2 regions of the Candidatus Pelagibacter sp. PS_10_02 genome follow, and region 2 is predicted to be linked to the other one. Evidence: riboswitches for the same ligand, from Rfam matches in the RefSeq annotation. Region 2 holds a riboswitch; the other holds the start of a gene.
What was found. Region 2 has a riboswitch for S-adenosylmethionine ahead of AC5SL1_RS03835 (OsmC family protein). Riboswitches for the same ligand answer to the same signal wherever they lie in the genome.

Region 1: another riboswitch for S-adenosylmethionine. It lies ahead of AC5SL1_RS03065 (O-acetylhomoserine aminocarboxypropyltransferase/cysteine synthase family protein); the one in region 2 lies ahead of AC5SL1_RS03835 (OsmC family protein).

What each region holds. Positions count from the first base shown of each region.
Region 1 covers NZ_CM182076.1:558,150-564,079, reverse strand. Annotated here, with positions in the region: gene AC5SL1_RS03085 (MerR family transcriptional regulator) at 1-306, shown strand, start outside; gene AC5SL1_RS03080 (50S ribosomal protein L33) at 308-499, shown strand; gene AC5SL1_RS03075 (chorismate mutase) at 501-791, opposite strand; gene AC5SL1_RS03070 (COX15/CtaA family protein) at 834-1,859, shown strand; gene AC5SL1_RS03065 (O-acetylhomoserine aminocarboxypropyltransferase/cysteine synthase family protein) at 1,867-3,168, opposite strand; SAM riboswitch class V at 3,173-3,241, opposite strand; gene rplM (50S ribosomal protein L13) at 3,381-3,842, shown strand; gene rpsI (30S ribosomal protein S9) at 3,844-4,284, shown strand; gene argC (N-acetyl-gamma-glutamyl-phosphate reductase) at 4,318-5,340, shown strand; gene AC5SL1_RS03045 (hypothetical protein) at 5,337-5,549, shown strand; gene AC5SL1_RS03040 (homoserine dehydrogenase) at 5,550-5,930, shown strand, end outside.
Region 2 covers NZ_CM182076.1:688,567-694,496, forward strand. Annotated here, with positions in the region: gene AC5SL1_RS03825 (beta strand repeat-containing protein) at 1-448, opposite strand, end outside; gene AC5SL1_RS03830 (NAD(P)/FAD-dependent oxidoreductase) at 862-2,208, opposite strand; gene AC5SL1_RS03835 (OsmC family protein) at 2,326-2,877, opposite strand; SAM riboswitch class V at 2,882-2,946, opposite strand; gene AC5SL1_RS03840 (homocysteine S-methyltransferase family protein) at 2,950-4,011, opposite strand; SAM riboswitch class V at 4,078-4,142, opposite strand; gene AC5SL1_RS03845 (DUF1737 domain-containing protein) at 4,438-4,644, opposite strand; gene phoB (phosphate regulon transcriptional regulator PhoB) at 4,730-5,410, opposite strand; gene phoU (phosphate signaling complex protein PhoU) at 5,410-5,930, opposite strand, start outside.

The DNA.
Region 1 (5,930 bases), 130 kb from region 2:
AAAAAGGGTACTTTTAATACTCATACAATAAGGTTTTGGGAAAAAGAATTTAAACAGATCAAACCAAAAATTCTCAATGGTAATAGAAGATACTATAATAATCAGACTATAGAAGTTCTTAAAAAAGTTAAATTCTTACTTAAAGAACAAGGAATGACAATCAATGGAGTTAAAAAAGTTCTCAATTCTGACAAATCTTTAAACCTTGACGAATTATCAAATAATTCTATAAGTGCTAATTATAATTTCAGAAATAAATTAAAAAATATTTCTAACTTAGTAAAACAAATTAAAAAACTAAAATAGTATGGCAAAAAAAACACATGTTAAAGTAAGATTGGTCCCTGAAGCTAAACCTGATAGTCCTTTTTTTTATTATGTAAAAAAGCCAGCAGGTGGTGAAAAAGCTAAAGTTAAATTGTCTGCTAAAAAATACAATCCATCTACTAGAAAACATGAAATGTTTGTGGAAAAAAAACTTCCACCACACAGTAAATAGTTTATTTCTTTTTAAAGTTTCTTTTTTCGTAATCTATAAAAGACCAAATCATATTTTTCCAAATTCTGTTTGTAATTTTTGGATCAATTTTAGTCTTGATTGATTTTTTTTTAATTTTTTTAAGTATGTAAGTTATTCTTGCTTTATCGATTATTTCTTTTTTATAAATTTTTACTTTTAAAACTTCATTTACTAAAATTGATCTTTTTTTGATTAATTTAAGTAAATCATTATCTAATTTATCAAGTTTTATTCTTAATTGGCTAAGTTTTTTTTTATTAGTAGGCGACATTTAATCAATTGGTTATTAAAATAATTATTATAAGTATAATTTATGTTTGTAAATAGCGACAACTATATAAAATATTTAAAGATATGGTTAATAGGACTATTTTTGCTAATTGTTCTTATGGTTGCTGTAGGTGGCTTAACTAGATTAACTGACTCAGGTTTATCCATTACAGCATGGGAGCTTTTCTCAGGTATATTGCCGCCACTTAATTCAAATGATTGGAATATGTATTTTGAGGAATATAAGAAAATTCCAGAGTATAAAAATATTAACTATGGAATGTCTTTAAAAGAATTTAAAATAATTTTTTATTGGGAGTATGCACATAGATTATTAGCACGTATTGTTGGCTTGTTCACCTTAATCCCTTTAATTATTTTTTGGATTAAATATAGAGATTCTAATTTTTATTCTAATAAATATTTTTTGATATTTTTTCTTATATGTTTGCAGGGATTTTTAGGTTGGTTTATGGTTACTAGTGGATTAACACAAAATAATGATGTTAGTCATTTTAGATTGGCAATTCATTTATCACTTGCACTTTTTATCTTATGTTTAATTTTTTGGTATATTTTAGATTTTTTTGATATTAAAAAATTAGATTATAAAATTCCACAATCCTTTTTGTTATTTATTTTTTTATTAATTATTATTCAAATTATATTGGGAGCTTTTCTATCAGGTTTAGATGGAGGTTTAATTTATAATACTTGGCCAGATATGAATGGTACATTTTTTCCAAATGATGTTTTATTATTAGATTTTTTTACCTCTGAGTCATTTTATAATACTTCTATTATTCAATTTTTACATAGATCAACTGCCTATCTGCTTGTTATCCTTGTTATGATTATTAACTATTTATTTATTAAAGAAGGAGTTGCCATAAAGAATATAATTCTTTTTGATACAGCTTTACTTATTCAAATATTATTAGGAATTGTTACATTAATATCTGGTGTAGAAATAAAGTATGCATCACTACACCAGTTAGGTTCTATTTTTGTATTAACAACCTATATTTTACTCATTTATAAAAACTCAAGAGGTTTTTTAAAACGATAAAGAATTGTTATGAAGCGCTAAGTGCTTGATCAAGATCATCTATTATATCGTCAATATGTTCTAATCCTATACACAGTCTTATATATCCAGGCGTAACTCCTGCAGCACTTAATTCTTGCTCTGTGAGTTGGCTATGAGTTGTTGTTGCTGGATGTATAGCTAAGCTTCTAGCATCTCCTATATTTGCCACATGATAGAACATCTTTAAAGCTTCTATAAATTTCTTACCAGACTCAATACCACCTTTTAGTTCTATTCCTATTAAAGCACCATTTCCCCCATTAAGATATTTTTTTGCTCTTTTACCAATATCTCCTTCATATTTGGTTGGGTAAATTACTCTAGCAACTTTTTTATGTTTAGATAAATGATCCACTGTTTTTTCAGCATTAGAGCAATGTTGTTTCATCCTCAAGGCTACTGTTTCAAGTCCTTGAATTATTCCAAAAGCATTATCAGGCGCTAATGCAGCTCCAAGATCTCTCAAAAGAGTAACTCTTGCTCTAACAGCAAAGGATACATTAGCACCAGTTAATTCAGGAACTGCCTTACCCCAAACTACGCCACCATAGCTTGCATCAGGTTCATTAAACAGTGGTTGTCTTTTTGGATTAGCTGTCCAATCAAAATTTCCACCATCAATTAGTGCTCCACCCACAACTGTACCATGTCCACCTATATATTTTGTAAGTGAATAAACTACTACAGCTGCACCATGTTCTATTGGCTTACAGATGATAGGAGCGGCCGTGTTATCAACTATTAATGGTATATTATATTTTTTTCCAATATCAGAAACTTCTTTAATGGGAAATACTCTTAAATATGGATTGGGTAACGTTTCCCCATAAAAAGCTCTAGTTTTATCATCTATTGCTTTTTCAAAGTTTTTAGGATCTGCTGGATCAGCATATCTAACTTCAATACCAAGCTTGCTCAATGTATGAGTAAACAATGAAACAGTTCCACCATAAAGATCTGTAGAACTAACAATGTTATCCCCAGCTTGAGCAACATTTAAGATAGCAAAGGTTGAAGCTGTTTGCCCAGAAGAGACAGTTAAACTTGCTAATCCACCATCTAAGGCAGCCAGTCTTTTTTCAAGAACATCATTAGTTGGATTCATAATTCTTGTGTAGATATTTCCAAACTCTTTTAGACCAAATAAATTGGCTGCATGCTCAGTGCTATCAAATAGATATGAAGTTGTTCTATAAATTGGCACAGCTACAGCTTTTGTAGTTGGATCACTTCTATAATCACCACCATGCAATGCAATAGTTTCTGGGTTTTGTCTTTTTGTACTCATCTTAATACTCCTTTTTTAGTACTTTTGCTTTATGCAAGGCGTACAATACAGTTCAAATGCGCCTACCGAAAATGTGGGTAAAAAATCCTTTTTAGCAATTATTAGCCTGCAATAGGAACAAATCGGCAAATAAAAATTACCATTAAATGGCTATATTGCAAGAGAAATATAAAATTGACTTTATAATTATTAATAGTATTAATCCTCGCTCTATGACTAAATTTTTAAAAAGTAGCGAATTAACGAGTAATTGGTTTGAAATTGATGCTAAAGGAGCAGTTGTTGGAAGATTAGCATCTATAATAGCAATGATTGTTAGAGGAAAAAACAAAACTACTTACACACCTCACATGGATGATGGTGACTTTGTTGTTGTTAAAAATATAGAGCATGCAAAATTTACTGGAAAAAAATTTAAAGACAAAAAATACTACAGACATACGGGTCATCCAGGTGGAATTAAAGAAATAACTCCTGAAAAATTATTAGAAAAGAATAAACCAGGAGAGACTTTAAAATTAGCAATTAAAAGAATGTTACCAGGAGGTGTTCTTGGTAGAAAGCAATTAACTAAAGTTAAAATTTATGCAGGTGAAGACCATCCACATACAGCTCAAAATCCTAAACTTTTAGATTTAGGAAAATTAAATAGTAAAAATTTAATTAGAAATTAATATGGAACAAACAGCGCAAACAGTATCAAAAAAACCAAAAATCAAATTAGATTTTAAAGATAGCAAATATGCAACTGGCAGAAGAAAAAAATCAATTGCTAAGATTTGGTTAAAAAAAGGGACTGGTAAAATTTATGTTAATGGTCGAACTATGGATGAATACTTCACTAGCGGTAGCCATAAAATGCAAATCACAAGACCTTTTGAAATTATTAATCAAGCAACAGCATATGATGTTAGATGTAGTGTTGCAGGAGGCGGACACACTGGACAGGCAGGAGCAATGGTTCACGGTATTGCAAAAGCCTTAATATTATTTGACTCAGAGCTAAGAAGTACATTAAAAACAGAGAAACTTAATACTAGAGACTCAAGATCTGTTGAAAGAAAAAAACCTGGCCGAAAAAAAGCCAGAAGAAGCTTCCAATTCTCGAAAAGATAATTCTTTTTTATTTCAAAATAGTTATAATAAACAATGCCTAAGCTTAATGTTTTAGTTGCTGGTTCTACTGGTTATATTGGTGTTCAATTAATAAAGTTATTAGTTAAGCACAAAAATATTAATATAAAATATTTATGTGGTAGTTCATCTGTTGGTAAGAAAATTACCAGTTATGAAAAATCATTAAAATCAAAAAATTTACCAAAGATTACTAAATTTAATAAATCATTTTTAAAAGAAGTAGACTTGGTATTTACTGCATTACCAAATGGTGAGGCACAATCTATATCTAATAGTTTATTAAAACATAATGTGCTAATTGATTTGGCAGCAGATTTTAGACTTAATAATGCATCCTTATATTTAAAATGGTATAAACAAAATCACAGATCAATTTCAAATATTAAAAAATCTATATATTCATTACCTGAAATTACAGGTGAAAAAGTTAAAAATTTTAATATTATTGGCTGCCCAGGTTGTTATCCAACATCAATATTGTTGCCGTTAATTCCATTGATTAAAAAAAATTTAATTAAAGTTAATAATATAATTATAGATTCTAAATCTGGATATTCTGGTGCAGGTAGAGGAGTGCAAGACAAGTATAAAAATAAAAACCTTTATGAATCCTTAAGTGCATACGGTGTTGGTTTTCATCGACACAATTCTGAAATACAACAAGAATTAAATTCTTTTACAAAAAAGAAAGTAAATTTTACTTTTACACCACATTTAACACCAATGTTTAGAGGAATATTAAGCACCATTTATATAGAGCTTAATAAAGGCTCTACTATTAAGAAATTAGAAAAAGTATTGATTAATCATTATCCCAATAATGGATTTGTAAAAATTCTAAAAACTAATTCTTTAATAAGCACAAATGATATAATTAATACAAATAATTGCCATATATCAATTTGCAAAACTAAGTATAAAGATAGAATTATTATCTTATCAGCAATAGATAATTTAATTAAAGGTGGTGCAGGACAAGCTATACAAAATATGAATATTAGATTTGGATTTAATAAATTCAGAGGATTAAAATGAAATATCTTACATTAATTTGTTTATTTATTTTATCGGCATGTAATTTAAACGATAATATAGTTGAACTTAATGATAATACTTTAAAAAAAACAAATGTTAAGAATTTTAATTTATCAGATACAGAATTTAAAAGAATGTCTTTTAATGAATTTGAATTATTTCTTAAAGAATATTCAAAAAACACAGAGTATCCTGATATAAAAAAGTAAATGGAAATGAATTTAAATATTGCTGTAGTTGGATTGGGTCAAGTAGGTAATTATTTACTAAATGAATTAAATACAAAAAAAAAAGAAATTGAATTAATTACTGGTAAAAGAATTAATATTGTAGCTGTTTCTGCAAAAAACATAAAAAAGAAAAGAAAATTTAAAGTTAATAAAGATATCTTTTTTAAAAATCCTTTAGATATTTTTAAATTAAATAAAGTTGATATTTTATTTGAAGCAATAGGAATGTCTGATGGCATTTCTAAAAAAGTAGTTGAAACTGCTTTAAGAAATAAAATTCACGTTATTACACCAAATAAAGCCCTAATATCAAAACATGGAGATTATCTTGCTAAATTAGCTGAAGATAATAATGTTAAT
Region 2 (5,930 bases):
TATAAGTACTATTTAAATAATTTTGTTTAGTTAAATTTAAAGTTGATAAAATTGCGCCCTCAGATCTAATTGCAGACGTAGGTCCTGTTAAAATTCCAGTTGGGTTTACTAAAATTAGACGACCATTGGAAAAAATAGATCCATTGATGATTGATTGACCACTTAATACATTATTTAAAATACTTGATCTTGAGGTTGGTTGATTAAAATGTACTGATGCACTTGAACCTACATTAAAAGTATCCCAATTCACTATTCCTTGATTAGATGTTTGATTTACATCCATCTTTCCAACTTCTGGTATTGAAATTGTTACGTTTCCACTAATTACATTTCCACCAGTTGGAAGTGTTGTTGCTGCAATATCGGCAAATGAATAGGTGTATGGATTTCCAATACTAAGGAGATAGATAAATAACCAAGTTAAAAAATTTTTTAGTCGTTTCATATTTTCTTAACTTGTATTTTGGGTGGGGCATGGTTTAAATTTGAAAACCAACCTTTTTGATTTCCCATGCCCATAGATGTGCACTTGGTTGTAGCACTTAACCAATATGACATAATTGCAGTTTGTTTCATTTTTTTTTGAATTTTATTAAGATTACAAATAATATTTTAAATTAATTTACCAAATGATGCAATTTAAGAAAAATTTCACGGAAATAAGTTTAATAAAAACTTATCGTTTAGTTTGTGATGATTAATAAATCAACTTGAGGTAGCAACAAAAGCTACCTTTAACAAATATTATTTAAAATAAATTTATAAATATAAAATGCTATTTTTTTTATCAGCTTCACTCATAGTGAGTTTCATAACTCAATATTGCGAAACCTCTAATCAGGTGTCTAGGTAATGGAATTAGTTAATATTAAATCTGTCTTTAATTATATAAAACCACACCGCTAATCTAAAATAAAATGTTCTTAACTTAGGAAAGATAAATTTCTTAGGTAATCCTTTATAAATTTTTGAAATATCTAACTCTTTACTGTTTGATAATACTAACTTAGACAATTGTTTTCCAGTCCAAGGAGCAGCACTCACTCCAACCCCATTATAACCAAATCCATAATAAATCTCTTCATTATCAATTTTACCAATGGAGGGAGTTAATTTTTGAGATAAAGCAATTAATCCCCGCCAATTATAATCAATATTAATGTCTTTCCATTTAGGAAAAATATCTTTTAAAAACTTTTCCATTTTCTTAGACATATCTAAATTAGATTGATCACTGCCACTTAAATCTCCTCTGGTACCAAATAAAATTCGATTGTCAGGTAACTTTCGATAATAATATAAAAGATTTTTAGTATTAGCTATTGGAGAAAATGTTTTAAAATTATGTTGGTCAATTTCTTGCTCGGTTAAGGGTTGGGTGACAATAATATTTGAAATTACTGGTAAAATTCTTGAATTCATCTCTGGGATTAAACCTTCTTGGTAGAACCCATTTGTTGCAACAACTATTTTTTTTGAACGAATAGATCCTTCTTTAGTCCTTAAAATATAAGTGCCCTTATCTTTATCAATTTTATCAACTTTAGTGTGCTCGAAGATTTTTAATTGTTTAGATAAAGCATATTTTGCAATGCCATTAACAAACTTAAGAGGATTGATTGCAAAACCAGGTTTATAAGAAAAAGCTCCAAATTGCTCTGTACCCCCATGGCCAATTTTATCAAAGTCTTCTTTTGAATAAATTTCAGTTTCAATACCAAACTCTTCTTTGTAAGCTTTGGCTTGTTCTTTAATATCTTTAAACTTACTTGGGTGATGGGCGACTACGTAATTACTATCCCCCGTTACATCACAATCAATATTATATTCTTGTATAATATCTTTTGTATAATTTGAGCCTTCAACAGAGTTTTTAAAGAACTTTTTAGTTTCATCATTGCCGTAAATAGCTTGCATCTTTTTAAAAGACATCTTACTTGGTGGCAGACAACAAAAACCTGCATTACGAGATGAAGCCCCCCAACCTATTTTTCCAGCTTCAACTAAAATGACCTCTAAATTATGATTTTCTATTAAATTAATTGCACAGGATAAACCAGTATACCCTCCTCCTATTACAACAATTTCTGAACTAATATCTTTATTAAGTTTTTCTAGATTTAAATTTTCGCTTGAATGATCTTCCCAGTAACTATTAACTGGGGTGTTAAATTGATAAATATCGGAATGATAAATATTTTTCATTAACAAGACCCTAGCACGCAATTAATACTTAATTCTAGTCAAACTTCTAATTTTTTAGGATTTGAAATGAACTTAAAAGACTTAAGCCCTATTTTCATAGGGCTTAAATTAGATTAGTTAAGCAGCACTTGCTCTTTGCTCTATGTGCTCTTTATTATTAGAACTTGAAGAAACCTTTTGAAACAATTTAATAGGAACTCCTTTTGATAAAATATCTAATACCGGGCAATGTGTATTTACCGTATCAATCAATTTATCTATTTCTGCTTTAGGTGATGAAGATTTAATATCAACAGTACCAGAGATGGATTGAAAGCCAGGTCTAGTGTTTTTATTTAAAGCTAAAAAACCCTGAAGATCTAATTCACCTTTTAATTTAACACTAACACTCTCAATATTAATACCCGCTGCTGTAGCAAATGCTTTATAGGTTATCTCCTGACACGTTGCTAACGCTGCTAATATTAACTCTACTGGGCTGGGTCCCTCATCTTTTCCACCAAAACTTTTGGGTTCATCAACAACTAATTTATGCTCTCTAAGAGTGACTACAGATTGAAGTCCTTCTTTAAGAATTGAGTTGCTTTCATATTGGACCAAAGCATTTTTGGGGTTGGCTGTAAAATCCTTCTGAAGATTACTTATTGTTTCTTTTAGATTGTTACTCATTTGTTTTCTCCTGTTTTAGTGCTTCGACATATGTCAGGCGCACAATTTAGTTAAATGCCCTTCTTAATTTATTTACGCTTTGTCTCCATATTCAGTCATATGTTTTGGAATTCTTTTATTTTTTCCATACATAAAATGATTTTCCATGTTCTCTCGATATTTACTTGCTGGAACAGTTAAACCAATTGACTCAGCAACTTCCCTAATCAACATTGGGTTTGCTCCACAACATACTCCAAGGTAATTAATGCCTAGGGCATAAGCGTCTTTTGCAAATTTACCTATTTCATATCTATTACAAAAGTGTGGGTCCAATGCTGTTGGAAACGTTCTTCCATGAGGTGATGGACACTGACAATCGCTTCTATCTGGTAGATTAAAAAATGTTGGGTAATCTTCAGTGGTTCTATAAGGAATAGGTAAAGCTCCAACATGACATTTAACTGCTTTTCTAATTTCTTTTAAAAAAGGAAACATAGTAGCAGGTCCTCTAAAACAATTTAAACCAACAACATCGGCCCCTAATTGCTCTAGCTCTTTACAGGTATCAACAACTGATTTTCCATCTCTCATTTTATTTTCACCCATTGGGGATATGGTTAATACAGTTGGTAAACCTGTTTTTTTCATTATCTCTAAAGCTTTAAAAGCTTCTTCAGCATAATAAAAAGTTTCACCAATTAACATATCAGCACCTTCTTCAACGGCCCAACCAATCATCTCTGTAAACATTCCTTCAACTTCTTTTTGAGATTGTGGATCATTATGTTTCCAGATATTTGAATTTGAAATATTACCTGCCATCAAATTTGGTTTTGATCCTTTAGGAGTATCTAGTGCTACTTTTTTAGCAATTTTTAATGCTGAACGATTTAGTGGTTCGAGAAGTTCTTCCTTACCAATAACACGCATTTTTTCTCTGTGTCCATTATAAGTAAAGGCCTCAACTACATCAGATCCTGCGTGTTGAAATTCTCTATGTAAATTTTCTAAAACTTCAGGATGATCTAATGACACCATTGGAACAAATTCCCCTGATGACATATAGCCACGTCTTTCTATCTCAAATAAAAAACCTTCTGCGCATATAACAGGTCCTTTATCTAATCTTTCTTTTAATTTATTTGTGCTCATTTTTTTTCCTCTTGTTTTGGAGAAAAAAGGTCACAAAATAATCAGAGGTTATATTCATAGGCCTCTTTTCTCCTTTTTAGTGCTTAAGCAAATGCAGGGCGCACAATATGGTTCAACTGCCCGGCTTAATTTTATGAAAGATAAAAAAAAACCACCTGTCTAAAGCGGTGGTTGAAGCGTCGCTTTAGCAGGATTTATAACGCGCTCTGCAATTTAACTTAACTCAGCGCAACTAAATATAATCAACTTTCTCTCAAACTGTCAATTGAAAAAATAAATAATAGTTAAAATTATGAGAATAATGACAATCCAAATACTAAGATTAGTTAAAAACTGCTTTAATTTAGAATTAGATTGTAGAAAAGCTGGGAGTACTAATAAGAGTATCCCTAGCATATAAACAAAGGGTATTATCTGATCTGCCATTTATATCGATGATAGCTTCATCTTTTTGGAATACTTTTTCTGAGGTGAATTTTTTATAACTGCTTGAGCACAACGCATGACCCCTCTTTTTTTATCAAAAGTCATTTTGGGTTCACCATACAATTTCCATCCATTGGATATGGCCTCCGTTACACGATGGCAAAATTCTGAAGTGTCGTCACTTGTAATAAATCTATAACCTTTCATAATCAGACCTTAACAAGTCCTAAATCGGGTGTCTATGTTCAGTTTATTATTATTATTTTAAGTCTTTATGCTTCTACAGTCATTACTAATTTAATGAATAGCCAGCTGATCTTACGGTTCTAATTAATTCTTTAAATCCATCAATATTAATACTTTGTCTAAGTCTTCTTATATGAACATCAACTGTTCTTGTTTCAACATTGATATTATCAGACCAAACATTCTCTAGAATTTGATCTCTTGAGTAAACACGTTTAGGGTTTTTAATAAAAAAATTGATTAAATCATATTCCTTAGGTCCCAAATGAATTTCTTTGTTTTTTCTAAAAACACGTCGTGTTAATCTATCCACCTTAAGGTCTTCGAATTCAATAATATCAGAAACTAATGAGGGCTTAGATCTTCGAAGTAGCGCTTTTATTCTTGCAAGTAATTCTGGGAAACTAAAGGGTTTGGTGATGTAATCATCTGCACCAGAGTTTAACCCTTTAATCTTATCTTCATCCTCACCCTTAGCAGTAAGCATTATGATTGGAATTTCTTTAAATTTTTTTTCTTTTTTTAAAATTTTACAAATTTCTACGCCAGAAAAATCAGGTAACATCCAGTCTAATAAAACAAGATCAGGAAATAATTTTTTAATATCTTCAATACCCTCATTGCCATTGTCTGATGATGAAACTTTATAACCTTCTTTTTCAAGGTTATATTTAACTAAAGTGATAATGGGTTGTTCGTCTTCTACAATATGAATGCTAACGGTCATTAGTTTGGATCAAAATCTTTACCTTTAGGTCTTGCTCCTTCAATATGCTCTCCCTCGATTAGATAAAATAAAGCTTCAGCGATATTAGTAATATGATCTCCTGCTCTTTCAATATTTTTAGTCACAAACAATAAGTGTGTTGCTAGATCTAAATTTTTTTTATCTTTGCTTAAGAAATTTGCAACTTCGTTCATTGCGATATGTGTTAAATCATCTACTCTCTCATCTGATTTCCAAATTTTAACAGCAGCTTCTTTTGACTGGTTAAGATAAGCATCCAAAACATCTTTCAATTGTCTTTGAACTAACTCCCCTAATCTTTTTAAACTGGCAATTAACTCTTCTGGAAGATCGCGTGGTAAAGGTTTGATCTTTTTAGCAACACTTTTTGCTAAATCACCAATACGTTCAAGATCACTTGAAATTTTTAAAGTTGAAATAGTTAATCTTAAATCAATTGCCATCGGGGCTCTTTTAACAAGTACTGTTACAATCTGCTCTTCAATAGTTGCTCTTAACT